One region of the Shewanella sp. SM29 genome, then DNA from elsewhere that is predicted to be linked to it. Evidence: predicted binding sites of a transcription regulator. Region 1 holds the regulator's gene; each other region holds the start of a gene.
What was found. The regulator sigma-54, encoded in region 1, starts transcription at its own class of promoters, with help from an activator protein. The targets are predictions, from matches to a motif close to GTTGGCACGNNNNTNGNNT.

Region 1 (7,627 bases):
ACCTGTGCAGCCAATGGCCACAGTTAAATAACTGCGATTGTTACGCTCGAGGTGCGGCAGCCAAGTCTCCAGTAAATTTTCGATTTGCCAGATGAACTTATTGACCAGTGGTTGGCGATTTAAGAACTCAGCTACGGGTTCATCTAAACCAGTCAATGGTCGCAGTGCCAACTCCCAGTGGGGATTGGGCAGGAAGCGCACATCGAACATAAAGTCGGCTTCGGTGGGCATTCCGTGCTTAAAGCCAAAGGACTCGAAGTTGATCACGAGTTCTTTATCGACACTACCAAGGAGAATTTGTCTGACTTGGTCGCTTAAATCATAGATATTCAAATTCGACGTATCTATGTAGTGATCGACCAGTTTTGACATAGGCTCGAGCAGTTTTCCCTCCAGCTTTATCGCTTCTTGCAAAGAGACTCGGCTCTTCGACAAAGGATGCAAACGGCGGGTTTCGCTGTAACGCTTGAGCAGAATTTTATCGCTGGAGTTAAGGAAGAAGCTCGTTAACTCAGTATCTGGAGGTAGGCTAGCGAGTTGTTTCACTAAGACCTTATCCTGCTCAGGCATGTTACGCACGTCGACACTGATGGCGACGAGATCGTTACTGCCTTTGAGTTGCTCAAGCAAACTGCCAATCAATGGCAAGGGAAGGTTATCGACACAATAATAGCCGAGATCTTCGAGTACCCTAAGGGCGACAGATTTGCCTGAGCCTGAGCGGCCCGACACTATGACCAGTTTCATCCAGTGATTACCTGATAGAGTTCCGTTTCATCATGCGTCTTGCGTAATTGCTTTAATATTTGCTTGTCGCTCAGCTTTTCGGCCATGCAAGACAAGGTACTTAAGTGCTGCTGACATTGGTCTGCAGGCACCAGTAGTGCAAATAAAATATCAACAGGTTGCTTATCGATAGCATCAAATGCTATCGGCTCTTCACACTTAATTAGTATGGCAATGGGCTGATCTATATCGGCTAGTCGACCATGTGGAATGGCGATGCCGTTACCTATACCTGTGCTCCCCATCTTTTCGCGCGCCACTAGGCTTTCGAATATCTCTTGAGATGAGAGGGTCGGGTACTGGGCAGCGACTAAGTCGCTGATGAGTTCCAGTACCTTTTTCTTACTGCCCGGAGTGGCGCAGGTAGTGCACTCCGGCCGCAGTATGGTACAAAGTTCCATTATTAGTGTTTTGTTAACTTCTCTTTGTGTTTAATAACCTGACGGTCAAGCTTGTCAATCAGGGCGTCTATAGCGGCATACATGTCAGCATGCTCTGAAGTAGCAAAAACTTCACCACCTATGAGGTTTATTCTCGCTTCGGCAATTTGTTGCATTTTCTCAACATTGAGCACAACGTGCACATTATTGATCTGTTCGAAATGGCGTTCAAGTTTTGAAAACTTTTCTTCTACATATGCACGTAACGATTCGGTAATTTCGACATGGTGTCCACTTAGGTTTATTTGCATAGAAACGTCCTCCGATATCCACTGTAGGTTATAAACTTTTACGCTGATTAGAAGGTGGAATAAGCATAGCCTCTCGGTACTTCGCAATGGTTCTGCGGGCTACGTTGATCCCTTGTTCTGCCAGAAGCTGTGCCATCTTGCTATCGCTTAATGGTTTTTTCTGGTTTTCCGCTGCCACCAGTTTCTTTATAAAGGCTCTGATTGCTGTGGATGAGCACTCACCACCATCGTCAGTACCGACGTGGCTAGAGAAGAAGTATTTTAGTTCAAAAAGTCCCTTAGGGGTATGCATGTATTTTTGAGTTGTGACCCGTGAGATGGTGGACTCATGCATTTCTACCGCTTCGGCAATATCGTTAAGCACCATAGGCTTCATGGCTTCTTCACCATACTCAAAGAAACCTTGCTGATATTGCACTATGCAATTAGCAACTTTAAGCAAAGTATCGTTACGGCTTTCTAGGCTCTTAATAAACCATTTAGCCTCTTGCAGATGGCCGCGAATAAATTGGCTATCGGCTTGGTTTTTGGTACTGCGTGCCATAGAAGCATAATGTTGATTTACATTGATTTTTGGCATGCAGTCAGGATTTAGCTCAACGACCCAGCGGCCATTTTTCTTCGACACAGACACATCTGGGATAACGTATTCGTCATTATTGGGCGTGATCAACAAACCTGGGCGAGGATTGAGGGTTTGGATGAGTGCTATACCATCCCTTAATTCATCTTCTTTTAATTTAGTCTTACGCATCAACAACCTAAAGTCTCGGGCGGCGATCAGATCTAAATGATCTTTGATCAGCATACGGGCGTTTTCTAGGTTGGGAGTATCAGCGGCGAAATGCGACAGTTGGATCAGCAGGCATTCACTTAAATCGCGGGCGGCAACGCCTATGGGATCAAAATGCTGAATACGCTTGAGTACGGCTTCGACTTCGTCAAGCTCAACTTCAGGATTACCCATGGCTTCGAGAATTTCTTCAGTGCTTTGGGTGAGATAGCCCTGATCGTCGATGGCATCAATAATGGCGGTGGCAATGGCTAAATCGGTTTCAGAAAACGGCGTGAGGTTTTTTTGCCATTCTAAGTGTTCGTACAAACCTTCACTGGTCTCGCCTTGGAAGGGCATATCGTCTTCACGACTGCCGCCGGGGCCTGAGTTTGGGGAGGCGGTAAACACTTCATCCCATGTGGTGTCCATGGGGAGCTCATCGGGCATGGATTCTTTGGTTAGCGACTCTGCCGTGTCTATGGTGGAGCTGTCTTTTTCTGGTGGCAGAGTGCTAGATTCACTGAAATCCGTATCGGATAGCGTTTGGTTTACAGGGGTTTTAGTGGCGTCGAATTGATCCTCTTCCAGCTCGAGAAGGGGATTAGAATCTAATGCTTGCTGGATCTCTTGCTGCAGTTCTAATGACGACAGTTGCAACAGACGTATAGCCTGTTGTAGTTGTGGCGTCATGGTTAACTGTTGACCCAGTTTGAGCTGGAGTGACGCTTTCATGTTACCGCTGATCCCTACGTTATTATTGTTGGATGAGGTCGCTTATTATCATTTTGAGTGAAGCCCAATGGCGGTGTAAATTGCCTCCATTGGCTTCGCTCGATTAACTATAGCCTGAATTGTTCACCTAAGTACACAGCCCTAACTTGCTGATTGTCTAAGATCTCTGCTGGAGTTCCTTCGGCAATCAGGTTTCCGTGACTCACAATATAAGCATGTTCACATACATCTAATGTCTCGCGGACATTATGGTCTGTGATCAGTACGCCAAGGCCGCGACTTTTGAGTTGTTCGATAATCTTCTTGATGTCGATAACCGAAATAGGATCGACGCCGGCAAACGGTTCATCGAGCAAAATGAACTTAGGATTAGCGGCTAAAGCCCGCGCAATTTCGACGCGACGACGTTCGCCACCCGACAATGACATGCCTTGGCTGTCACGGATGTGGGTGATATGAAACTCTTCGAGCAGATGTTCTAGTTCTTCTTCTCGTTCTTCGTTTTTAAGTTCTTTACGAGTTTGCAGTACGGCCATGATGTTGTCATGAACAGTTAGCTTACGAAAGATACTGGCTTCCTGCGGTAAGTAACCTATGCCTTTGCGGGCACGCAGATGCATAGGATCTGCGGTTAAATCATCATCGTCGATAAAGATATGTCCCTTATCGCTCTTCACTAGCCCGACAACCATGTAAAAGGTCGTGGTTTTACCTGCACCGTTTGGACCGAGTAGGCCAACGACTTGACCGGTTTTTACCGTCAGACTGACGTCTTTAACCACTTGGCGACTCTTGTAACTTTTCGCCAGATTTTGTGCTCTTAAGGTGATTTGGGTCATTTAGAGTCCTGCTTTTTCACAGGTTTATCCGCTGGAGCATCTGATTTAGCATCATCTTGATAGTTTTCTGGCTGAATAATAGTGATCACGCGATCGTCACCACTGCCAGTACTCTCGGCCATCAATTTCTGTTGAATCATGTTATAGCGGATTAAATTGCCTGTAACTTGGCTACCCGCTTGATCTAATGACGCCATACCTTTCAGTGTTAAGGTGCGGCTTGCCATATCGTAACGAATTTCTTTCGCGCTTGCCGATGCTGGGCGGCCATCGTCTAATATTTGGCTATACGTAGCAGGGTTGCCTGTGGCGACCAAAGTTTTGCTATTTTCACCTTCAGCGGAAAATGCACGCAGTTCATTTGCTTGGATTTTTATTGAGCCTTGGGTAACTTCCACCGGACCAAAGAAGATGATCTGGTTGTTTTTGATATCCGCAGTTTGGCTCACAGCTTTAATTTTGACTTCTTGCTTTAAGTCGCCGACTTTCGCGAAAGCACTCATGCTCATAATTAGCATTAGGCTGGCAAGTAATACGTTATTTTGCTTCATATGTTCCTACTACCTGACTGGTCAATTGCACTTCTTGCGCGTTGAGGTCGGCATAAAGGCCTTGGCCTTGAATATTAAAATCTTTCCCTGTGACGTAAATGGTACGGTCAGAGGTCATTATCATAGTGTTGAGATCGAGTTCCAGATAACTGGTGGACAAGGTCTGAATCGGTTCTTCTGGGCTAATGGCATCGATAATAACATTATTTTCTAATACAACCTTGCCAGTTTCCTTGTTTAGCTTGCCCTGATCTGCCCTGAGTTGCCATTGTGCTTTACCTTGGTCTGGATAAACAAGATAAACAGGTTGAGTAAAGAAAGTTTGATTCGTTGAATCATAATGTTCCATGTGTTTCGCCGTCACACGGCTATTCACTAGTCCTTGCTCATTGAACTCAACACTGCGCAGATCTTCAACGATGAAATCTGGGGTATTTTGATCTTTTACTCTGTTATCGGAATCACCGCTGTGTTTGTTCTGGACCTGCCAGTAAAGCGCTAGTGCAGTTCCAAAAAAAGCGATAATCGCGAGTGTCACACGACTCATATACTCATTCCATGGGCCGAAGTGAATTTATTTTGACTTAGGAGTAACAGATCTGTGAGTTCACGCAGTGCACCGTGGCCACCATTGAGCGTAGTCACAAAATGGGCGTGTTGGCGTACATAGGGGTGGCCGTCAGCAACACTGACCGCTAAACCGACGACATTCATCACGGGGAGATCGACAATATCATCACCGATATAAGCCACTTCTTCTGGGGTGACACCATAAAGTGCGAGCAATGCTTCATAGGGCTCGAACTTATTGTCTACGCCTTGGTAAATATGGGTAACACCAAGGGCTGTCATACGGTTTTCAACGATTTTGGATTGACGTCCTGTGATCACGGCGAGGTTGAAACCGCTGGTGAGGAGTGAGCGCACGCCATAACCATCGCGGGTATGGAAGGCTTTGAGCTCTTCGCCGCTATTACTCAAGTAAATACGGCCGTCGGAAAACACCCCATCGACGTCACAGATTAACAGTTTAATCTTTTGTGCGCGTTGCCACACATCATCACTGATTGGGCCGTAAAATCCTTGCTGTGGCATTAAATGACTCCTGCTTTAACCATGTCTAGCATGTTAAGAGCGCCGATAGGATGGCGGTCTTTATCAATAACAATTAATCCGTTGATGTTTTTTGAGTCCATCACTTGCAGCGCTTGGGCGGCCAATACATTATCCGTGATCGTGACGCAGTTACGGGTCATCACATCGGCAATGGGCGTCGTGCGTAAATTCACTTCGGCATCAATAACGCGGCGTAAATCACCGTCGGTGAAGATACCAACCAGCTTGCGCTGATCATCAATAATCGCCGTCATGCCTAAGCCTTTCTTGGAGATTTCGTACAGAGCTTCTGTGATGCAAATATCGTGGTTGACGAGCGGTAAGTCATCACCGCTATGCATGACATCGCAGACTTTTAACAGCAACTTACGTCCTAATGCACCGCCGGGATGGGACATAGCAAAATCATCACGGGTAAAGCCTTTTGCTTGCAGCAGCGCAATGGCGATGGCATCGCCCATCACTAAGGTTGCTGTGGTACTTGAGGTGGGGGCAAGTCCAAGTGGGCAAGCCTCTTCTGGGACTTCAATACATAAATGCACTTTAGATAATCGCGCCATGTTCGATTCGGGTTTACCTGTTACCGCGATAACGGGCACGCCCATACGTTGGATGACCGGCATTAAGGTGAGGATTTCGCTCGACTCACCGGAATTTGAAATCGCTAAAATCACATCGTTATCGGCCAATACACCCAGATCGCCGTGGCTGGCTTCACCCGGATGCACAAAAAATGCGGGCGTTCCTGTGCTGGCGAGGGTGGCAGAAATCTTATTGCCGATATGGCCCGATTTGCCCATTCCCATGACAATCACTTTGCCTGTGCAGTTGAGGATCAACTCGCAAGCTTCTGCAAATTCAGCCGAATCAACATATTGATAAAGATTGTCTAGGGCTGACTTTTCAATGTCGATAACTTTACAACCCCATTGGCGCAGTTGTGATTTGTCTACCATGTCTATCTCTCTTTTTGCATTGTCTTTGTCGCCCCATTGATGGGATTGGAATAGCACAATTTGGTACGCGATAAAGATGATATGTAATAGGCTTTCTGCCAAGTATTAGTTTGTTTTCAGACAATTTAGCTTATGTCTTACTGTGGTTTATTACCGAAAACAGCAAAACAATTGCGGCAGGCTAGAGCGATTGATCCGACTCGTCAAGTTCAGCTGCGTTAGCTATTCACGCACAATAACGTGTTTAGCGGCAGAAGGTCTTGAGCAATATCATCGTCTTTGTCGTTTATTTCAATGGATTTATTCCATATCGCAGCGGGTATTACCCTATGGGATGCCTCTATTGCGCAATTGCGTATCGACTCTCCCCGATAAAAGTGGGCAAAGAGTGAGCTAAGTGCGAACGAATTAGCCAATACTGCCAATTCTGCAACTAGGTTGAAAACATTAAGTAACATTTTACCTGTGCAGAGTGAAAACTTAGGGCGCATTTTCGCTGTAAATGAGGCAAATTGAAAGTATCGCAGGGCGATAGTGTCGATTCGGTTGTAGGTTAAAGCGCAATTACGTACAATTTGCGGCTCTTCGATTGGTCAGTCTCGGAAGACTAGGATCACCTCATTTGCAAATGTCGGAATCAAGCATGACTCAAGAACAAACGCCGTTGGTTGAGATCCGTAATTTGGGGTTTAGCCGCGGTCAGCGTGTGATATATGAAGATATTAGCCTGTCCATTCCAAGGGGCAAGGTGACGGCGATCATGGGGCCGAGCGGCATAGGCAAAACGACCCTGTTGAAATTGATTGGCGGCCAATTAACGCCTGACCATGGACAAGTGTTATTCGACGGTCACGATATCCATGGCGTGAGTCGCAATGAATTATTTAGTCTGCGTAAGCGGATGAGCATGCTGTTTCAAAGTGGCGCGCTGTTTACCGACATTAATGTGTTCGATAACGTGGCGTTTGCACTGCGTGAACATTCTGGACTGCCTGAAGACATTATTCGCACTATCGTGCTGATGAAGCTTGAAGCCGTAGGTTTACGTGGTGCAGCTCAGATGATGCCAAGCGAGTTATCCGGTGGTATGCAACGCCGCGCCGCATTGGCTAGAGCCATAGCGCTTGAACCTGAAATGGTGATGTACGATGAGCCTTTTGCAGGGCAAGACCCAATATCGA
Region 2 (7,627 bases), on a different contig from region 1:
CTGCGTTTGTTCAGCAACAGTGTTGGTTAGATGCCGAGCAACAGCAATTGTGGCTCGGTAAAGGTTTATTCAATGGGAGGTATATGGGATTGTGGCGGTGGCGTTCCTATGCCTTTTCGGACATCAAAGCAGTGCAACTTTATCAGCTGCAAATCACCCGCTGGCATCAGATCAGTCGCAATCGCCAAGCGGAAGATACTGTCCAACATTATCCGGCTTATTTAGAATTGCACCACCCCAACGGTGCTCAATTAATATTGGGTGACAGTACTGATAGAAAGGAATTACAACAAGTTCTACAGCAATGCGCGCAGGCGATAGACTGTAAATTGCAGGATTTTAGTAACACTACTCAAAAATCACTTCCCAAAGGTAGTGAATTTAATTTCATGCGGGTACTGGTTCTGCTGGTTATATTTATTTTGTTGAATATTTTATATTTTTTGTTCGTTCTATAAATGCTCAGTCATCCAGCCTAAAAAGTTAGGCTGGATGTCCTCCACAACGATCACTCATCTTGCTCAGTGGTTTCCTGATAAGGAACAAACACTTTAAGAGATGCTGGCTGGACTTCAATAGTGAGATCCGCAGGCTCAAATACTTCACCATCAATCACATATTTACACTTAGGCTGGCTGCTGATGGTGACCTTTTTAGCATGGGCATGATGGACTTTACTTGCACTCGCTTGTTGATCTCGCACACTCTTATTGCCTTCTTTTACCCATCCCGCAATCGCTAATTCAGCGAGGCTAAGCAACTGCTCTTTGGGTTCATCGCCAGCATCCAACCAAGTAATGTCGAGCAACCCGTCGGTCATGTTTGGTTCGCCATCGCCCTGCGCCAACACGCTGGTAAACGGTGCGGCATTGGCAACAATTAGGCTATGGGTCGTTAATGTTGTGGGTTTTGCATCATCTAAGCTGAGCTGGATGGTTAAAGTTATATCGGCATTCACTGCGCGCCATAAGCCATCGAGGTAGGCAAACTGGCCGAGAGCATTTTTACGCTCACGGTTCGCGGATTCAATCATTTGTTGCTCAAACCCTATGCCCACAAGCAACAACACTAACTCCTCATTACAACGCGCGGTATCAATGGCTTGGCAATGCCCTTGAATAATATTATCCAACGCCTGAGAGATAGGAATAAGCTTACTGCCTAAACCAAAGAGGGCATGACTGAGAGCATTAGTTGTGCCAAGAGGAATGATGCCTAAGACGATATCCGTATCAACGATTTGAGAGGCCACTTCAGTCACAGTACCATCGCCACCACAGGCGATAATAATATCAGCGCCTGCATTACGGGCTTGCTCGGCGAAGACATTTGCGGTTTCGTCTGCTGTTGTGAGTTTTAAAGTCAGGTCAAAATAGGCTTTGAGTTCATCTTGGATTTGCTCGCTGTATTCTTGCCATTTCCCGCCACCAGAAACTGGGTTGGCGATAATCCACGCCACTTTGTGGATGTTAATTTTCCCTTGACTGAGCATGCGATCTAGCGCGCGTAATTGCCATTTGTTTAAGCCGGCGGTTTTGCGAATTTGCTTTATCTGCTGCAGTACTTCGGCGAAGTGCTGTTGTTTATCTTTACAAACCAAATAAGCGGCGAGTACCAGCACTGAGCGGCCACGACCCATAGCACAGTGGATGAGTACCTGTTTATTGGCGCGCACTTGGCGGTGCAGCCAGTTAACGGCTTGATTGAGTTGGGCGCTGGTCGGTACGCTATGGTCGAGGATGGGAATATTTAAATACTCGATATGATCCTCAAATTGCGACCAATCTAAGCCATCAAATTCAGCGGTGACATCCAGAATGGCAGTGATCTTATTGGCTTTAATCGTTTCCAGATCTGCGGAAAAGAGTCTACAGCCGAGATACAGATGTTCATCAATCCTCTGCATGGGTGGTACTGAATCGTATTTTCTGGCCCAGTGGTTATAGAGTCGACTGCCTAATAAAAAGGGAATAAAACCCCAACGAATATACCAAGGAATAGTGCCATCTTGGCGTTTTCTAAAAATACTGGCGAGATTAAACCAATAGGCTGAACCGACTAAAAACAGTGACAGACTTGTCCATGCACAAATGAAAGTGAGCAGGGGAGAAGTATCTGTTACTGCAAAATAGGCTAACAATACTGCACCTGCAGTGTACAAATATTTGATGTGGATCTTCGTTAGCATGCAAGTCCTCCAATGCCATTGTTCTTGGTTAAAATCGTTGCACTTGAATGGATAGGTGTCGAGATGAGAGATGCAGAAATGAGCGAGTCTAAACCAAAAGGGTGGCAGTAGACGAGTCTATTGCCACCCTAAAGTGAGGTTTGTTTAGCACTTAGTATCTTTAGCTTTAACACCTTCTTTGACTTCTTCACAGGCATCTTCGATGGCGTTACCTGTATCAGTCATTACTTCATCGATTTTTTCGCCCGCGTCTTCGGCTTTGTTATCACTACAGGCCGTTAAACCTAGGGCGAGTAATAATGCGAATGCTGCACTTGTCATCAGGGTAAATGGTTTCATATCTATCTCCTTTTCTAAAAAAAATTATAGTCGCGGTGATTTACCCTTAAGGGCATTGATCAGCAGAGAAATCACTAATAACACAATAAATATGAAGAAAATGATTTTCGCTATTCCCGCCGCTGCGCCAGCAATCCCAGCAAATCCTAACAACCCGGCAATCACGGCAACAACTAGAAATACTAATGTCCAACCTAGCATAATAACCTCCTGCCCTTGTATTAATCCTTCTCATGACCGTTTGTGTCACTTGTAAGGTAACGGCTAATGGCTCTTACTTGATTGCGATCTTAATGCCAACTTTAAAAATTTTAAGTAGTTAATTGATTTTAAATATAATTTAAATCATTTTATTTAAAATGGTGTGAGTGAATTAAAAGAGGGGTAGGCAATTTTTACCTAAGCTTCGGTAAGAGTTTCAGCCTAATGTGTTGAATCAAAGACTGTGAGCTGATGTCGTTCATAAGTAAAGACAAATAAAAGCCGACACTGTTAATTCGTGAATCAATTCATTAATTAATCAGTGTCGGCTTGTTCTCTATGGGCTTTTTAACGCCAAGCAATTACTGTGGTTAAAAACGCGCGGCGCTCAATGATTGCTGTCATCAAAACCTCCCTGTTTTGATGAGCCATCATGCGAGTGTGCTGAATGCGAGCGAGTGCAGCCGTGCACATCGGATGGAGTCATTACCTGCCAATATGTTGAAATTAATCAGCAAGCTATCTCCGTCAATCAAGATGTACTTTGATGTACTTTGGTAAGTTTTTTAGGCTTGCCGCATCAAGCTGGTCACATCCGCTAGCATCTACCTCTACTAAGCTTGGCAGTTTTGCCAGAGGCGTGAGATCGGTCACTTGAGTGTGAGATATATTAAGTTCTCTTAGCCCAGTCAATTTTTTCAATGGGGTTAGGTCTAAAACAGCAGTGATGGCAATATTTAATATATCTAATTTAGGCATGTTAGCCAACGGGGTTAAGTCCGAGACCTGAGTTCTATTTAGAGAGAGTACTGTTAGCTGAGTTAATTTTCTAAGCGGCGTCAAGTCTGCAATATCAGTCTTGTTGCATACAAGAAAGGTAATATTAGTCAAGTTAGCTATGGGGGATAAATTTGTCACTTTAGTGCCATGGAGCATTAGAGACTTTAGTTGTTGCAGTCCCGCCAATGGCGTTAGCGTGGAGACTTGGGTGTTGAGCATATATAAATATGTTAGTTTTGTTAGCCCTGCTAGCGGCGATAAATCAGTTACTGCAGTGTTTGAGAGAGAAAGGAATTCGAGTTCGGTAAGCTGGGCTAACGGAGCTAAGTTTGAGACTTGAGTGTTATCGAATATAAGTACTTCCAGCTGTTTGCAATCTTTCAATGGCAGCAAGGTGTTCACTTGGGTATGGTGTATATTTAATTCTCTTAAATTGGACCAAAGTTTGAGCGGCCGTAGATCGGCCGATTGTACGCCACCTAAATTAAGACTCACTGCATTCTCTTGGCCATAATCTTTGAAAGCCGCCGCTATCGCTTTGCGGCTCAAACTCTCTTCGTTGTCATAATCGCGGCAAAGCTCGGGCCACAGGCTATAGATGGATGCCGAACCTTTATTACCTTGGCGGAAATTATAACGCCACAGCTCAGTGACTTGCTGTTGACGGTAGTTGGGGGAGAGCTTAACCGCAGGGTTGAGGATGATTTTGCTCAGCAGATGCAGTGCATGATCCACCTTATCTCCGAACACGTCATTTCTGTCGGAGAATTTTTCAGCAAGCTGCTCAACAGTACCAAACAGCTTGTCGATAAATTGGCTGTGTTGCTGACGGCTATTGCCGTTTTGGGAATAGTCTTCAAATACCAGTTGCCAGCATTCGAACCAGCTTTGGCTATTGCAACTTAAGGTCAGGGAGTCGACCAATTTCTGATTACCACTCAACTGTGACCATTGCCCACTAATAAAGTGGGCGGCAAAGTATTCTTGAAAAGACAAGTGACTGAAGGCAAATACTGCCTCGTGCCCTTGCTCGGCATCCTGTCCCCTGTCGATCAAAAAGCCAGTACGGCGCTTGATATAATCGATTAAGTTTTTGGCGGTTTTTTGGCATTTGTCTTTATCTTCATAGACTTCTTCTAGCTCTTTAGCGAAGAATCTTGTCAGTTCACTCTCTGTAAGGCTGGTGACGCGGCTAATATCATTATCAAAATAGAGGTTTTCAATTTGAACATTGTTGTCGCCAGTGTTACCTAATAATTCACTCAGCTTGCCTAACTGCATCGCATAGGCCAGTTTCGCCAGCCAGTTGCGTATGTCGGTATAGTCGAAATCTTCGCTGTCGATAAAGTTATTTTTTATGCCTCTGGCCCTGTCCATGCTAACCAAATAGGTCTCGATGATTTTCTGGTAGAGTTCTGCCCGACCATTGGGCAGGCGACCACGGCGTTGTTGAATAAAGCAGATCATATTCAGCAGTACAGGAGTGCGCGATAAGTTATTGAGCGCATCGTTACCGTCAAAAGCGGCCTGTAGATCGTCGATAAACTGCGCTTGTGCATCGCTAGTGTTTACATAGATTTTGCACCATTTTTGGCTAAACTGCAGTCGCTGCTCATTATTGAGTGGCTGGATATAATAGAGCCCAAAGTCATGTAGTTGGGATGCATCAGTCTTACGCTTAAGTCTGTTTGGATTGGCTAGCTTAGCGTTAAGTCCATCTTTAACCTGAATATCAAATTCATCCGCCTCATTCAATGCGTGTAAATCTAGTGGCTGATTTTTGTCCATATTGGCAAAGGGCCAAAGCAAGGATGCATCGAAACCGACTACGCGCGCCGTCATAATGCATCGGCATGATGGATATTGGCTAAACAGAGTTGCTAGAGTTTGCCCCAGATTCAGCATTTCCTGTTTGCCGATTTCATCCAATCCGTCGACCAACAGTAAGACCTGACCATTGGCCATGGCCTCAGTGAGCTTATCTAGATCCAACAGTTCACCAAGGGAGCCTAAATAGCCCCTTATATTGGTGAGAAATTGCTCCGTATTATTGTGCACAGTGAGAAAGGCACGAAAATCCCTCACCCTTAAAAGAATTGGCAGTAAGGGCCCCATGGCCTGTTGCACATAGTTACTTCTATGGTGGGCTAGGCTTATTGCCAGCCAATGCAGAAAAGTCGTTTTGCCTATCCCTGGGTCGCCTAATATAAATTGCCGTGGTTTTGCAGCTAACAGCTTGGCTAGGCTGATATTGTCCTTGGCCTGCAGCGTTTGCTGCGCAGCATCGAAGTTCTCGGCGCTGGTGGCACTATTGCCAAAGCTTGGCAGTACGAAGAGATCATCGATAAAGGCACTGTCTTGATCTATATCGGCATCATCATCCAATAAAGCTAGGCCTTGATTATTCAGGCAACCATAATAGTCTGCTAATTGGCGGCAATAACGGTCAAATCCTTCACGGTAAAGGTCAATAAATTTGCTTTTATCCGAGGGCTCAAATTCAGGGAAATACTTCATACTATTCGACCTCTACGGGAGTGGCGGCATTATAGGATTGGATAAGGTTATGCAGGTAATCTCCCCAAGCAGGCAGGTCAGCATTGTTTTCTATTAGCAAGCTGGTAAAGCGAAATTCAGTGATTTTATTGGGATGTACAAATGCGCCGCGCGCCTTTGTATTCACATTTGTGAGATTTTTGAAGGCTGACATTTCAGACTCACCGTTAGTAGCAAAGTTAAATACATCAATAATTGACTTAGCGCTAACGCTGAGCATCTCGTATATTTCTCTGTAACTCACATAAGCACTGGCGAGAAACAGCAGGGATTGAGCATGGTATTGATTTTGGTTTTCGCCGCTGGTTTTGCTGATAAAGGCAGCCAAACGATTACAGATCATTTTCAGGCGTCGCGGATTGGCAGGCAGGTAGTTTTGTTGTTCGAGTTCAAGTTTTATTGCCGCAATAATGCCAACATATTTGTTGTGTTCATTTGTCAGTATTTTATTTAGATTATTCGCAACAAAGTCGGCAATATTCTGTTGACTGGCAATGGGCAACCTGTGGGCATCTTGGCAAAGTTTTTCTAGATATTCAGTTGCATCGTGATTCGATACATCTTGTATATTGCCCGTATTTCGTAATTGCGCGTGTTCGAGCTTAAAGCTGGCTTCCAACTGCGCGGGGTCGATGGCAATCACGAAAATACAGTTTTCCAGATTGAGGTAAACCTTGATGCCCTCTAGCAGTTTTTTGGCTGTTGCCGCATCACAGCGATCAAGATCATCGATAAAAATAATACATTTTCTATCTGTCTCACCTATCTTAACTTTGTTTGTCAGTAAGTGATCAATGGCAGTGCGGAGGGCATTATTGATCTGATCGGTCGAGAGTTGGCTGAGTAAATTGTCTCTTTCGTACTTTTCGCCGATGTATGGGATCTTATCCAGGCCAGAAACCATGCCCCCACTTAACATTTTGATCGCGCCATCAAGCACACTAAGCCCCGCTACTGCACTGACATTGAGTATTTTTCCCGTTTGGTCAAAAAGCTTTCTCTTCTGACTGAAGGACTGACGCATAGTATGCATAAGGGCGATAATGGGCTGAGGCTCATGTTGATAGCGCCATGCTTCGAACCATACGCCATGGTAATGCGGGGTAGCATCGTTAGAGGTAGGAACCGCTTCACCCTTTATCGAAGGTGGGTTTTCACCGAATAACTGTGCGTATAACTGCGCTAAAACGCTGGTCTTGCCGCTGCCCCAATAACCTGTAATAGCGATGGTTTTAGGTGCCTGACTCTGACGTATCTCTTCAGCGATACCTTCTACAAAAGTAGTGTAAAGGCCGAAGTCGTCGGTTAAGACGGGCAAGTCGTTTAAGCTTTGATGAGCCATGCGGTATCCATATCCTAGCAGTACATACAATTCGATTAACGAGTCGGTATCTTACGGTGTTTTCCCTTTAGATTCTATTGGCTTGTTAGTCAGGCTTGACCGTATGCGGATGGTCACAGTTAATGCCATTAGTTGCAGGCGAGCGCTATCGCGGCAGTGGCCATCGGGAAAAGGGACTTTTCCGTTGAGCCCCCAGGGATGGGTTCACGGCGTGCCACTAG
Region 3 (7,627 bases), on a different contig from region 1:
TGCCCAGCTGGTAGATTTCGCCCCTGAGAATACCCATGCCGTCTAACGCTTTCTTTCGCGCCTGTTATTGGCGTGAGATTCGGTGTCATCAGTGGCAGCTTTGCCACCAAGATGCTAACAGGCCTTATAGCGGCAAGATCGTCAAGAGTGAGAAGACATTAAGTACGAGCTGTGTGGATAGGTTAACGATGACCGTGCAGTCCGTGGGCACAGCAAAGGAATAGCTATATGAATAAGAGAGCAGCGCCGCTGCAGTTGGCGTCGACAGAGCAAGAGACACAACCGTTGGACGACAGTCGGTATGAAGACCTGCCGCGGACTGAGTACCTGCAATTACCCCAAGAGGAGCAAAGCCGGCTCAATAAGCTACGTCAGCAGCGGGTGCGTGAGGCGCCCACGCTTTATGAGTGGGATATTCGGGTGGCGACTGTCTATGGTCTATTTTGGTTAACCTTCCTGATCCCGTGTGGTTGCTTAGCACTTATAGGGTGCTATTTGCTATCTGGCGATACTAGCTTGGGTATAGGGTTAATCATCATGGCTTTAATTATGTGCTTATCTGCTCGTTACCTCTGGTTTGCAGACAAACAGTACCATTATCGGCTCACCACCGAGGGGTTAGTTACCACCTATCATGATGCTATTCCGGATGCAGCCTATGCGGTAGTGCGGGGGCTGGCTTGGTTTGGGGTGGTGGTTTGTATTGTCGGGGTGGCCTTTTTAGGCCCAGCAGCGCTGGTTGGTGTAGGTGGAATGGCTCTGGGGGCATTTTTCTTTACTGGTTTTAAAAATGTAGAGACAACTTACGAGAGTCCTATAAAAAATGGGCATCGCCATTTGATTAAGATAACGCGGAATCGTCCATTTATTGCCTGCCAATCGGATGTACGAACAATGGGCTTACGTGCAAGTATTCGTCTTCATTGCCCATTGGATAAGATGCACATTATCTTGTCATTACTGATGACGCAGTTACCTGATTCTGAAATCCGTGTATTTAAAAATGAGCGCGTGTTAGATGGCGTACCATTTGCGTCATTTGAGTCAGGCGAACCTGCCCAACTGGTAGATTTTGCCCCTGAGAATACCCAGCCTAGTTGAATAAAGCGTGGACACTTAACAATAATGGCGCGGTAGTTAACTTCCGACTATATAGGTGGTTTTTCTGCTGCATCCATGTTTAGTTTAGATCGGTTTTTAACCATCTATCTCTATTGTTGCTGTTGTCGCGGTGTCTGGCGTGCCTTCTCTGAATGATAAAAGAGTGGTTGGCGATGATGCCTATTTAGAGAACAACGCGATGATTGAATCAGAATAAAAGTTGTATATACCTTCAAAATACAAAAAGCCCCGATAGCGTTGCTATCGAGGCTTTTATATTTTCTGTATCAATTACATAAAGCGAGCTGGTTGTATAGCGCTAGCCATTACAGGCTGTAGTACATTTCAAACTCAAGTGGGTGAGTTGTACGTGCTACGCGCTCAGCTTCTGCTGTTTTCAGTACGATATAAGATTGGATGAAATCTTCACTGAACACGCCGCCTTTAGTCAGGAACTCATGGTCAGCTTGCAGATTTTCAAGGGCGTTTTCTAATGACGTTGCCACTTGTGGGATTTCAGCCGCTTCTTCTGGAGGCAGATCGTACAGATCTTTGTCCATTGCTTCGCCTGGGTGGATCTTGTTTTGGATACCGTCAAGACCCGCCATCAGCAGCGCTGCGAAACCTAAGTATGGGTTTGCATGTGGATCTGGGAAACGTGCTTCGATACGACGGCCTTTAGGGCTTGGTACCACTGGAATACGGATTGATGCAGAGCGGTTACGGGCAGAGTAGGCCAACATAACAGGTGCTTCAAAGTGTGGCACTAAACGCTTGTAAGAGTTAGTGCTTGGGTTAGTGAAAGCGTTCAGCGCGCGAGCGTGCTTGATGATACCACCTATGTAGTACAGAGCCGTTTCACTTAAACCTGCGTATTTGTCGCCAGCGAACAAGTTAACACCGTCTTTCGCCAGAGATTGGTGAACGTGCATGCCGCTACCGTTGTCACCAACGATGGGTTTAGGCATGAAAGTCGCCGTCTTACCGTAAGCGTGTGCCATGTTGTGCACTACGTACTTCAGAATTTGGATTTCATCCGCTTTCTTAGTCAAGGTGTTGAAGCGAGTTGCGATTTCGTTTTGACCTGCAGTCGCCACTTCGTGGTGATGCGCTTCAACCACTTGGCCCATTTCTTCGAGCACTAAACACATAGCGCTACGTAGATCTTGTGATGAGTCAACCGGTGCAACTGGGAAGTAACCGCCTTTAACAAATGGACGGTGACCTGTGTTGCCGCCTTCGTAGCTAGTGCCTGAGTTCCAAGCCGCTTCTTTAGCGTCGATCTTAACGAAACAACCTGACATGTCAGTACCGAAACGGACATCGTCAAATAGGAAGAATTCTGGTTCTGGTCCAATCAATACAGTATCAGCGATACCAGTAGAGATCAGGTAAGCTTCTGCTTTTTTAGCAATTGAGCGTGGGTCACGGTCGTAACCTGTCATGGTACCTGGTTCAAGAATGTCACAACGGATCAGCGCTGTGGTTTCTTCGGTGAAAGGATCCAGTACGAATGTCGTTGGATCTGGCATCAGTACCATGTCTGATTCGTTAATGCCCTTCCAACCTGCGATAGAAGAACCGTCAAACATTTTGCCGTCTTCGAAGAAATCAGCATCTACCTGATGAGAAGGAATAGATACGTGCTGCTCTTTACCTTTAGTGTCGGTAAAACGTAAATCAACGAACTTAACTTCTAATTCTTCAAGTTGCTTTAAAACTGATTCAACTGACATTCTCAAGCCTCCGGTAGGGTAAAGGGATGCCCCTTCTATAATCTTTTAACTCAAGTGATTTATCTTGAGCCAAACTTACGAGCTATAAAGCGATATCCATGCCAATAATTTAACTTACTGATTAACATGATTTAAAATCTTTGTTGCACTTAATTGGATTCGCGTGTGCACCATAATGGTGCTTTTGTCTGTGGCATTTTGGTGCATTACTCCATTTTGGTGCGCACTGAATTGATTCATGCAAACCTTAAGCTGGGATGCACAGCGATAACATGCACCGCTTATATGGCACTGAGATGGCAATAACGCTTTGGCTTTCACAGTCTCAGTAAGTACTGCCTCTGTGAAGCTTGCACATACTTGCAGCACAGAACGGGACTATTTACCACCGCATAACCGCCGCATAATTGTCATAAAACCACGCTAGTCTGTCCAACTATGCCACGCATTATCAATCCAATAGTGGTTTATTATCATATTATTAGGAAAGAGTTCGTTCTCATGTGCGAAATGTCTTTGCTGTTCACAGGCCAAGTGAAATCAGTGATGCGTAAGAAAGGTATCCCGTGACAATGAAGTGAGTCTTAATGTCATCGGGTGTAAACGCCAACATGAACGTTAGATTAAGTGTGCCGCAGAATTTATTGCAGTGTGTTCACGTGGTAATTTCTCTGTACCTAAGTCGATTTTGCTGATGCTTAAATCGACATTAGCAGGGCTAACATTGAATACGAAAAATAGCAAATTCAGCTGCTTAACTCAGATTTTTCCTATGAATATGGCAATTAAACAGAGCGTTAACTCTGGCTACAGAGGATTTCACTCAGTGGATGATTGGCGGAAATTACCCAAGGATTGGCGAATTGTTTTATAAGTGTTCAAAAATAATCCTGTGCGCCAAGGCCGCTCTGGAGTAGAATGGCACGCTTTTTATTGTGGTAGATCGAGCTCGATCACCATAACGAATTACTGAAATATCCCTATTTTTGTTTGATGGTAAGAGGTTTATCCGTGCTAGAGAATTTACGTAACATCGCCATTATTGCACACGTTGACCATGGCAAAACGACCCTGGTAGACAAGTTGCTGTCACAGTCAGGCACCCTTGCAACCCGAGGAGAAGCCACTGAGCGGGTGATGGACTCCAACGATCTTGAAAAGGAACGTGGGATCACGATTCTGGCAAAGAATACTGCCATCAAGTGGAACGACTACCGTATTAACATTGTTGATACCCCAGGCCACGCCGATTTCGGTGGTGAGGTTGAGCGTGTTCTGTCTATGGTTGACTCAGTATTATTGCTAGTTGATGCCGTTGACGGTCCAATGCCACAAACTCGCTTCGTAACGAAGAAAGCGTTTGCTCAAGGCCTAAAGCCAATCGTTGTTATCAACAAAATTGACCGTCCAGGTGCACGCCCAGATTGGGTTATTGACCAAGTATTCGACCTGTTCGATAACTTAGGTGCAACTGACGAGCAGCTAGATTTCCCAATCGTTTACGCTTCTGCGTTAAACGGTTTTGCAACTTTAGATCCGGATGTAGCGAGCGATGATATGACGCCGCTGTTCCAAACTATCGTTGAAAAAGTATCTTTCCCAGATGCTGACGCCGAAGGCGCGTTCCAGATGCAAATTTCGCAAATCGACTACAACTCATACGTGGGTGTTATCGGTATCGGCCGCATCAAGCGTGGTAGCGTGAAAACGAACCAACAAGTGACTATTATTGGCGCTGATGGCAAAACTCGTAACGGTAAAATGGGCCAAGTATTAGGTTACATGGGTCTAGACCGTACTGAAGTTGAAATTGCTAACGCTGGCGACATCGTTGCTATCACTGGTTTAGGCGAGCTGAAAATTTCTGACACTATCTGTGCCGTTGGTGCAGTAGAAGCTATGCCACCTTTGACTGTTGATGAACCTACTCTGACCATGACTTTCCAAGTTAATACTTCGCCTTTTGCAGGTAAAGAAGGTAAGTATGTGACTTCACGTAACATTCTGGAGCGTCTGCAAACAGAATTAGTCCACAACGTGGCACTGCGTGTTGAAGAAACAGAAAGTCCAGATCGCTTCCGTGTATCTGGCCGTGGTGAATTGCATTTATCAATCTTGATTGAAAACATGCGTCGTGAAGGTTACGAGTTAGCCGTATCACGTCCAGAAGTTATTCTGAAAACTATCGACGGTGAACTGTGTGAACCATTTGAAACCTTGACTGTTGACGTTGAAGAAGAAGATCAAGGCACAGTAATCGAGAAATTAGGTACCCGTAAAGCTGAAATGAAAGACATGCAGCTTGATGGTAAAGGTCGTGTACGTATCGACTTCATCATCCCAAGCCGTGGTTTAATCGGTTTCCAAACTGAGTTTATGACAGCGACTTCTGGTACTGGTCTAATTTATCACTCATTCGACCATTATGGTCCGCACAAAGGTGGCGATATCGGTCAACGCGCTAACGGCGTATTGATCTCTAACGCAACGGGTAAGGCTCTGACCTTCGCATTGTTCGGTCTGCAAGATCGCGGTCGTCTCTTTATCGGCCACGCCGCTGAAGTATACGAAGGCCAAGTGGTTGGTATTCACGCTCGCTCAAACGATCTGACAGTTAACTGTTTGAAAGGTAAGCAGCTGACCAACATGCGTGCTTCTGGTACTGACGAAGCCCAAGTGCTGACTACGCCAATCACAATGACACTTGAGCAAGCGCTTGAGTTCATCGATGATGATGAATTAGTTGAAGTAACGCCTAAGAACATTCGTGTTCGTAAGAGACACTTGACTGAAAACGATCGTAAGCGCTTTAACCGCGGTTAATGCCAGTCTGTTAATTCAGGTGACACGCCCTTAAGGTGAGTCAATCGGTTTAAAAAGCCCTGCATAGGAAACTGTGCAGGGCTTTTTGTTGGGATAAATTGAGTAATGGGTATTATACCAATCACATTAAATAGCTAATCAGTTCAGAGCCTCACAGGCATCTCAATCCAAGGCGCATTGACGCAGAAATGGTGATTCCCTTTTAAGTCAATGCAACACCGGAGTGGGATGCCTGTGTGGCTCCCGAAGGGCGGCTGATGTTAACGGCATGGCAACGCGCTTTATACTGCGTTCAAGGCTTTCGACAGAGCACCACTATGCCTTCAAGCCTTCGCCTTGTCTAAAGCGCGTTGAACTCCCGCTGAATGAACAGATATTTAATACGATTGGTATTAGTAGTCCTCATCCATCACCCGTATGCAATTGCGGCCAGCGGATTTTGCGCGGTAGAGGGCGGCGTCCGCTTGGCGAACGAGTTCTAACGCATTTTGTTTGTTAGAGGGTTGCAGATAGGCGACGCCTGCGCTCACTGTCACAATGCCTAGGTCGGTATTTGCATGCGGAATGGCAATGGCTTGGATCAGTTGATGAATGTGCTGTGCTGTCTCAAGTACGGTTTGATTATCGACATTTGGTAATAGAATGACAAATTCTTCGCCGCCGTAGCGAGCGACTAATTCGCCCGCTCTGCGACCGGACTGGGACAGTGTACTCGCTAATTGTTTAAGGCAATCATCTCCGGCGAGGTGGCCATAGTGATCGTTAAATTGTTTAAAGTGGTCAATATCGAGCATGATGAGGGCCAGTGATGAATTGCTCCTTTGTCCCCGACTCCACTCCGTTTGTAACATCATGTCAAATAGGCGGCGATTGCCGATATTGGTTAAACCGTCGGTATTGCTGAGTATTTCAAGTTGCCTATTGGCTTCTGCCAGTTCACTAGTTCGAGCTGTGATCATGGATTCAAGTTCGACGTTACGTTCCTCTAATCGCGCAATCGGGTAAATTTCCCCTTTGTGGGCTAAGCCGTAGGGGATGGATATGCCGCTGTGGACAATCATCCAGTCGTTGTTTTCTCGGTGAAATATCAACACTAGCCGTGCTGTCTCGCGGGAAAGCATAGGATTAGGGATCGGTAAGTGGATATGAAAAAAGGCAGTCACAACCACGAGGTTGTCGGCAAGGTCTTGTAAAGAAAGATCTAACATTTCGATGTGGATTCGCTCAGGCACTTGTGCAAAGTCCTGACGAGTGATTAGCACCCATTCTTCTCTGCTGGTGACAAGCTGATCACTGCTCCCTGCATAGCCGCTAAAGTTATCACTAAAGCGACGAGTTAGCCTGTCATCACGGGAGGCATACATCTCAATATATTCGTCAAATAACGAATGGATCAATTGCTGTCGGTCGGGTCGCATAGGTTAGCTCCGTTGGGGAACATAAAACCATTTTCCTAATATCCGTATAGGAATATTATCTGCGATAAAGTCTAGCTGTTGCCTGATTGTAATCAATTTTATGACGTATATATTAAAAATACTGCAGAGAGCGATGTAAGCCATTATCTGCAGTATGCTTTGGGGATATTATCTAGTGCCCAATTCTATTAATCACTTGGATCAATTCCATGCGGATGTTGTCTGGTGTTTGGCTATGCCAGAAACCTGCTAAGTAAGCGCCCAGCGGTAGGATAAATAATGCGATAAGCACTAATGCGAGCAATCCCTTATGACCGAGTCTGTGGCCGGATTTCAGCCCAAGGCCGAGGGCGGCAGATTTAGGGCAAGCCGCGACACAGCGCATGCAGGCTTGGCACTCGTCACTGCGAACCGTGGTTTTAGTGTGCACTATGATGTTTGCTGGGCAAGCGCGGGTGCACTTGTCGCATTTCATCCCTTTTGCTTCGATAAGGCAGTGCTGGGTATTGCGGCGGATTTTTAATGGGCTCGCAAAGCTTAAGATCCCAA
Region 4 (7,627 bases), on a different contig from region 1:
GTAAATGCGCCTTTGACATGACCAAACAGCTCACTGTCGACCAATTCTGGGCTTAATGCACCACAGTTAATCGCAATAAAAGGCTCGTTCACCCTAGGGCTGGCAAGATGTATGGTATTAGCAACCAGTTCTTTCCCGACCCCACTTTCCCCAATAATCAGCACATTACTGCCTGTCGCAGAGACGCGACGAATTGTGCGGTATAGCTTGTGCATAGGAGCTGATGAACCAACAAGCAAACCGTATTGGTCTAGCTCGCTAGCAAAAGGATGCAGTCGATTAGGCGATGATGCTAAATACTGTGCAAAATCAGCAAAAATTTCGCTGATTAGCGGCATATCGTAAGGTTTGCGAAAGTGGTAACCAGCAAAATGAGACATTAACTGATCAAGATTGGGGTTTGGCTGACCGTCGGAGAGAAAAATAAACTCAATATTTGACATGGCCGCATTATCCAGCAGCACAAGGTAATCTTCACGACTAAGACTGGATAACTCAATAATGGCAACATCGACGTGATTTGCCCCTAGCTGCTCTATCCAAGGCAAGTCATCGACACTGCGTAGCTTATTAAAGTCAGCAGCACCAGCAAGTTCGATGATTGCTTGCTCGGCGCTAACATCCTGCAAGTGATAAAAAAGTGTCAGTCGAGCCATGCGTATCTACTCCCTGTATGAAAAACTACTGTATGTCAGCCATGAAATTTTAACAACAGCAACGGTAATAGTTGCCGATGTTCTAAGATGATATCTCGATGAACTGAGAATATCAGTCTAAAAATCAGCCTGTTAAAATATCATTAAAAACGAGAACAGAATATGCATGGTAGCTGAACGAAACAAAATCAGTTTACCCAAGCAGTTAAACAATCTATGTCGAACACTGGCATTAGGAGGCCCATAATGAAGTCTAATGTTGTGCAACATCAGACTGATATCCGCGCCGATATCATGTTGATCGATGAAATCATCAAGCTGAATCAAGAAGGACTCACATTTTACAACCAAGCGAGGAGGTATGTCGAAGACTATAATCTTAAGCGTGTTTTTTCCGCCAAAGCTAACATCCACCAACGAATGTTAACTCGGTTTGAACAGCTGAGACGTTTGGCTGACGAGCCAATTAATGGCCTAAGTCACACCGTGCCCGTCACTTATACTCAAGCAACAGAATTGCTGCAACAGTGCCAAATTTCGCAGGCTATGACCGCCCTTGTCGATATAGAGCAGCAAGTGCTAATCCAAATAAAACAAGCAGTAAGGCAAGCGCATCAGCCACAACTTGCAAACCAACTTGCAGAGGGTGCCGCTTGGCTGCAAATGAGTTACGACGGTACGGGATCGCTCAATCACCATTAATTCCCTGTCGCTAAGTGAGCCATATTTAACCGACTCCCCTCCACTTTTACTACAGACATAATACCGCACTGATGAGTGCGGTTTTTTATGCTCGAATGATGGCTCAGCATGCCAGAAAAAATTACATTTTGTCGGTAAAAAAGACCGACCAAAAGGAAAACGCCAAGGTATAAAAACGCCAAATAAAACAATTAAAACATTAAAAATCATTACCTTAAAAACATTGGCACGATTGGCGCATTATCTAGCTTCGAGAAAACAACGGAGGATATGATTATGAAAACTACAACAGCATCAGTACTAGTGGCTTTACTTGTCGGTTCAATCAGTTTAAATGTGGCTGCCGCCCAAGATTGGAAAGGCGGAACCAAGGATGCGTGGATCGATGGTAAAGCAGAAACCACTTTACTGCTCAACACGAATCTCAATTCCTTCGACATCATTACAGATGTCAAAGATGGTAAAGTGACGTTAACAGGTAAAGTGGAAAGCAGTGTGGATAAAGCCCTCGCCACAGAGCTCATCAAGAGTTTAGATGGGGTGAAAGATGTCGATAACCAACTCACTGTGATGAATGAAAAAGAAGGCACCAGTGAAGTTGTTGCCACCTTAACTGACTCTAAAGTTGCCACAGTCATCAAAACGCGTTTACTGTTTTCAACTGACGTATCCGGCACCCAAATTAATGTGGATGTTGCCAATGGCATAGTCACATTGAAAGGTGAAGTTGCCAGCGATGCCGAACGTCAACTAGCACTGAAAATTGCCGAAAATACCGACGATGTGAAAAAGGTCGTTGATAAAATTAAAGTGGTTAAAAAAGTGTCTTAACTCTCGTGACAACGGCATTTTTTAAATTAAACGTATTTTAAGTAACAGCACACCGATCTAGACTCAAGGTTCGATAGTGCTTTATGAAAAAAGAATCAAAAAAACCAGCCTCAGCTGGTTTTTTTATGTCCATTTTCAGACTCAATCGAAAAGACTTACTCGCTTAAATTAAGAGGAGTGAATTAAGATGACTCGAATGATAATAAAGAAGAAGAGTTACAGAAAACTGAGCTAAAACACAGGCGTTACTCAAGCTTCAAAGCCAAACTAAGCTTCAAAGCCAAACTGGAATGCATAAAAATGTTGGCCATTCTCAATATTGATGGTCATAGTGCCAGTTAACCCCTGCAACTCCCCCGCCCCAGAATGGGGTACCACTTCTAAGATCAGACGATTTTGTCCATCGGTCATAATGCCAAAATGTTGTAACACAAAACTGCCCTGCTTACCGCACAAGTTACCAACCACTTGTTCAATGGCCACATAACCAGCTGAGCCCTTGACTGACGTCATAGCACTGAGCATTTCCCCCTTGCTGCGCCCCTCAAGCTCACCATAAAAGGTTTTATCTAAGCCCATACGTCCTAACGTCACACCACCAATACCAGTAGCATAGGGGCTATCAGGAGTGAGCTTAACATCAAATTTCCCAGTGATTTTGCTAACTTGCATGACACTCTCCTTGTCGAAATCTTATGCTGACCTATTACCTGCTAACGCTTGCTACTGAAGCAAACATCACCCACAGACCGAAAAACAACTTAGCATAAGCCTACGTAGATCCATAATGGCATTTACACGTTACTTATGTATGCTGGTCTCACTCACTATCATCTCTATGGTTTTGACTATTTCAGGGGTTTCAGACATGGGTTGGTCAGACGCTCTATCACGATAAGTCACAGCAATTTTAAATGGGGCTTCAAAAGGATAAACAGGTTCAATACTATCCACCTCGATTCGATCGCCAAGCATGACACTGCCTAAGTGTTTCAAGCTATTGTGTTTAAAATCCAGATTAAACAATCCAAGATACCAAAATACGCCCGAACCTTGAGTCGTCACAATAAAGGGCGCCACAAAGGGCATAGTTTGCATTTTAGGATCATCTTGAATCGGTGCGTCACTTTGGGTGTCCGGCTCTAGAGCGGGATCGAAATTTAACGGTGTAATGCGCAAGTAATCGAGTAATGCTCGACCTTTTACCTCACCATCTTGGTAATCGCCCATAGCAAACTCTGTTTGTTTGATCTTAATAAAATGAGTCAGTGCAACGGACTTGCCGCCCTCAGGCAGCGTTATTTCAACAGGATTGGCGGTATTTAAGCTAAAGAGTTTGAGCATCACTTCCGATGCATTCGCCACAGGCTTTACCTCAAAAGGTGTCACAGTTTCGATCTCATTCGCCTGAGCCTGAGTTTTTTCATGCGCCATGGCTTCATCGTATTGCATCACCTGTCCATCTTCCATCACCATATAAATATCATCATTGGTCATGTTGAAACGGTAAATACCCGCAGCAAGTAAGGCTAATACCACTAAGGTTGCCGCTATGGTTAATTTTACAAACGTACTCATCTTCTCTCCCCAATCGCGCTCGTTATGCGCTACTTTTCTAACACCGATAAACTTCAAATCAATGTCGGAGCAGTATTACAGATACTGAGTTAAAGCGAAGTGGGTAAAGTGTAAAAAATGCCGCTATTTTGAATTTTGTCAGGCTAAGTTCAGCAACATGCCTTTTACTCGACCAATATGATGGGCCGAGTAAATACTCAGCCCAATACATCACTACTTTTCGTTTTTCCACAAGGCTGGGGTTTGGCTTGGTTGCCAATTGCTTTGGGAGAAATGCGCTTGCACTAAAGAATAGATTTTATCTTGATAGGACACAAACTCAGGTAGTTGATAATTATGCTGATCCTGCCAAGCAGGGGCATAGTTATCTAGCGTATCAAAACGATATCCTTGACGTTGAGCTTCTTCAACAAAACGCTTAATTTTAGGCAAGTTGATGGTTGCACCTTGTCCGCGGTGAGCATTCTCAAACAAGAAGTCGTGGGTCAAGATAACCACTTTCCCGTTATGTAAACCATCACTACAATCTAAGTTCTGCGTACGACTGTTAAGAGGGTTCATTGTGGTGCCCGCACAGGTGTTGATCACTTGATTGACTTTTGCCACCAGCTCAACCCCATCGGCCATAGATTCAGCAGGAAAGGCAACCCCCCAATCCTCAGGTCCCCAATCTAGATCCCAGCCAAATATTTTATAGTCACTCTCGGCGAGCATGTTTTGAATTTGCACCGCAACTTGCGAACTGTTGGTCGAGGTTTCTGCAGTACAAGCAAAAGCAGGATCCCAAGGCGGCACAGTATCGGATGTCGCACACAAGCCGTCGCCTTTGAGTTTACTGGTCACTCGCCAACCATTGGTGTAAGGCAAACGTGCCAACTTAGTCATCTTGTTATTGGGATAACTGGCGGCATTAGGAATAAGTTCAACCACTTTGGCCGTGTTCGTCACAAAATAGGTGAAATCGGTGGCCGCATCTTGATAGGATTTTACAGGCCAGAGTCCAACTTGATTACAATATGCCGCCCCAGATTGCACGCCATCAGTGCAGTTATGCAGCATATGATCGTAACTGTGGTTTGCCAGAATATGGCCATCGTCTAGCAAACGTTGTAGGGCGACAGCCGCTAACGCCTCGTTTTCATCCCCTTCGCCATACATATGAAACGCATTAATAAAGAACGTCGCCTTAATATTGGCATCCTTTAACGCATCTAACAGCCCTAAGGTCGCGTCAATTGGACCATCATCAAAGGTAAGGTAAATGGTTTTATCGCTGGCGTAGGCCGCACTTAAGCCAGTACTCAAGCTCGCAACACAAAGCCCAACTGCAACGGCTATCGATTTCAGTTTCATGATTTCATCCTATAAATAATGTTTAAAGATGAATAAGTTAGTTCTCTTTACGCACTGGTTAATTCATAACCTGTAGACAGCGAGTTCACTCATCCGTTTAGCTTATCTATAGTGAGTAATCCCGCCGGCATTAGTTATACCATCCTAGCAACAAGCCATACTTTTCTACGCTAAGTCGATAAATCCTGCCTTTGCCCCAGTTATACCAATCACATTAAATATCTAATCAGTTCAGAGCCTCACAGGCATTTCAATCCAAGGCGCATTGACGCAGAAATGGTCATTCCCTTTTAAGTCAATGCAACACCGGAGTGGGATACCTGTGTGGCTCCCAAAGGGCGGGTTTCAACGCGCTTTATACTGCGTTTAAGGCTTTCGACAGAGCACCACTATGCCTTCAAGCCTTCGCCTTGTCTAAAGCGCGTTGAATTCCCGCTGAATGAACAGATATTTAATACGATTGGTATTAACGATCCCCCTTACCCAAGGCTTCAAAGACAATAGAAAAATACCAATCCTAGTGTGAAAAGTACCGCATCAACAATTCGATAACAGGTAAGTTAACTGGAGAAAAAAACAACATAAAAGCACTACAGGGATGCAATAACATGTCAGAAGGTCAACTATTTAAGAGCTCTTTGCTCGCATTATGTATCGCTAACGCCTTGTTCGGGATGAGCTCAACCGCAGTCGCGGCGGAGCAACAAGAGGCAACGGCAGAAAATATTGAGGTAATCCAAGTACGCGGCATACGTCGCTCGATTGAAGCCTCAATGAATACCAAACGCTTCGCCGACTCCACGGTCGATGCTATCACCTCGGAAGATATCGGTAAGTTTCCCGATAAAAATATCGGTGATGCGCTGCAGCGAATTTCTGGGGTGACGGTCGATAGGCAATACGGTGAAGTGAGTGGGGTCACCATTCGTGGTACAGCGCCAGAACAGAGTCGTATTTTGCTGAACGGTCAAACCGTTGCGAGCACCTCTTGGTATGATCTTGGTCCTGCCACTCGTACCTTCAACATGGAATTATTGTCAGCCGAGCAAGTCAGTGCGGTTGAAGTCCACAAAACGCCAACCGCTAGCCTTGAAGAAGGTGCGCTGGGCGGCACTGTCGATCTCAAAACCCGCAAGCCCTTAGATCTCGATGCCCACACCTATCAAGTCGCTGGCGAGCTGAGCCAAAGCAGCCTGTACGATGAAACAGACCCGAGTGGCTCATTCCTCGGAAGCTGGAAAAATGACGATGAAAAGTTCGGCATTTTAGGCGCCTATTCAGTAGAAAAAATTACCAGCGGCCGCCAAGTACTGGAATCTCTCAGTGGTTATTATGAATACTTCGCCGCTGATCCTGCACAAAACCAAGAATCAACTGTCGGGGCGTGGGGGATTGGCTCACAGGCGTTTAGGGCCGAACGTGAACGGACCAGTGCCCAAGTTACACTGCAATTTGCACCGACTGAAAAAACAGAGTTCACTTTAGATTACTTTAATTTTGAACTCGATATCCCCCACGTAAACCATAACTTCTTAACCGTTGGCGCCCGCGGTTCGGGCTCCACCAACGTAGTAAATAACGCCCAAGGCGGCACAGCATCGGCAACAATTCTGCCAGCGTATGCGTCGATTATTTATAACCCTGTGGTACGCCACGCGGTTAATATGAAGTCTGACGTACTCAACTTAACCGGAAAATACGTCGGAGACAGTTTTACGGTTAGTGGCGTCATTGGCCAATCGACCTCAGATGGCGGCACCCAAGGCGGCTCATCTTCTTGGTGGATCCCTGCGACGGACCAAGGCGGCAAAATTGGCGATCCCGCCTTCCCTAATGGTCAAGGCAGTGTCGATGGTGGCTTTAGTTACGATGCCACAGGTCCCTATCAAGTGGTGCTCACGAGCCTAGATGCCAACGATGCTAGCCAGTTCAAGCATGCGCAGGAAGCCAACTACGAAACCACAGTGCAAGATCATAAAGTCACCTACGCCCAGTCTGACTTCGAATATCAACTCGAGCATGATTTTATTAATAAAATTGCAGTCGGGATTAAGTACAACACCAGTGATTTCGAGCGCAATGCCTTCAATCGTAACCCCGCAGAAATCCTAGGTTTCGTGCCTAATGGCAACCTAGCCAACTGGAGCGATGGCGTACTGTCTGGCCTGCATTCCCAAAGCGGCGGCAATGTGCTCGACTCCTATGCCAAGTTAGATGAAGACAAATGGTGGGCGTTTATCAGCGAGAAATACGCCAATGGCGAGTTAGTGGAAGTCGCCGATCTCGGTAACACCTTCACTGTCGAAGAGGATATGTTGGCCCTGTACGCCCAAGCGGATTTCAGCGGCGAATTCTATCGTGGTAACTTTGGTTTGCGTTACGTTAACACAGACCAAACCTCAACCGGTTTTGCCGATGGCAAACCCTACAATGAATCCGTTAATTACGATAATTGGTTGCCGAGTATCAACGTCGCCTTCGATCTGCAAGAAGATTTAATCCTACGT

Region 2: L5L77_RS03050 (DUF1328 family protein) is a predicted target of sigma-54. The motif match lies at 2,810-2,828, and genes of this name have one in related genera.
Region 3: glnA (glutamate--ammonia ligase) is a predicted target of sigma-54. The motif match lies at 2,925-2,943, and genes of this name have one in related genera.
Region 4: L5L77_RS03015 (BON domain-containing protein) is a predicted target of sigma-54. The motif match lies at 1,581-1,599, and genes of this name have one in related genera.

The regions. Positions count from the first base shown of each region.
Region 1 covers NZ_JAKKRN010000012.1:52,293-59,919, forward strand. Annotated here, with positions in the region: gene rapZ (RNase adapter RapZ) at 1-747, opposite strand, end outside; gene ptsN (PTS IIA-like nitrogen regulatory protein PtsN) at 744-1,187, opposite strand; gene hpf (ribosome hibernation promoting factor) at 1,190-1,477, opposite strand; gene L5L77_RS10340 (RNA polymerase factor sigma-54) at 1,506-2,984, opposite strand; gene lptB (LPS export ABC transporter ATP-binding protein) at 3,092-3,823, opposite strand; gene lptA (lipopolysaccharide transport periplasmic protein LptA) at 3,820-4,374, opposite strand; gene lptC (LPS export ABC transporter periplasmic protein LptC) at 4,361-4,921, opposite strand; gene kdsC (3-deoxy-manno-octulosonate-8-phosphatase KdsC) at 4,918-5,469, opposite strand; gene L5L77_RS10365 (KpsF/GutQ family sugar-phosphate isomerase) at 5,469-6,446, opposite strand; gene mlaF (phospholipid ABC transporter ATP-binding protein MlaF) at 7,090-7,627, shown strand, end outside.
Region 2 covers NZ_JAKKRN010000003.1:135,909-143,535, forward strand. Annotated here, with positions in the region: gene L5L77_RS03035 (hypothetical protein) at 1-458, shown strand, start outside; gene L5L77_RS03040 (diacylglycerol kinase family protein) at 509-2,188, opposite strand; gene L5L77_RS03045 (hypothetical protein) at 2,333-2,527, opposite strand; gene L5L77_RS03050 (DUF1328 family protein) at 2,552-2,728, opposite strand; gene L5L77_RS03055 (leucine-rich repeat domain-containing protein) at 3,257-6,025, opposite strand; gene L5L77_RS03060 (KAP family NTPase) at 6,027-7,406, opposite strand.
Region 3 covers NZ_JAKKRN010000017.1:1,615-9,241, forward strand. Annotated here, with positions in the region: gene L5L77_RS12955 (hypothetical protein) at 1-46, shown strand, start outside; gene L5L77_RS12960 (hypothetical protein) at 229-1,101, shown strand; gene glnA (glutamate--ammonia ligase) at 1,428-2,837, opposite strand; gene typA (translational GTPase TypA) at 3,849-5,660, shown strand; gene L5L77_RS12975 (GGDEF domain-containing protein) at 6,053-7,078, opposite strand; gene L5L77_RS12980 (4Fe-4S binding protein) at 7,251-7,627, opposite strand, start outside.
Region 4 covers NZ_JAKKRN010000003.1:125,967-133,593, reverse strand. Annotated here, with positions in the region: gene L5L77_RS03025 (sigma-54 interaction domain-containing protein) at 1-656, opposite strand, end outside; gene L5L77_RS03020 (hypothetical protein) at 903-1,358, shown strand; gene L5L77_RS03015 (BON domain-containing protein) at 1,635-2,189, shown strand; gene L5L77_RS03010 (DUF3224 domain-containing protein) at 2,457-2,861, opposite strand; gene L5L77_RS03005 (hypothetical protein) at 2,991-3,767, opposite strand; gene L5L77_RS03000 (polysaccharide deacetylase family protein) at 3,981-5,120, opposite strand; gene L5L77_RS02995 (hypothetical protein) at 5,445-5,624, shown strand; gene L5L77_RS02990 (TonB-dependent receptor) at 5,729-7,627, shown strand, end outside.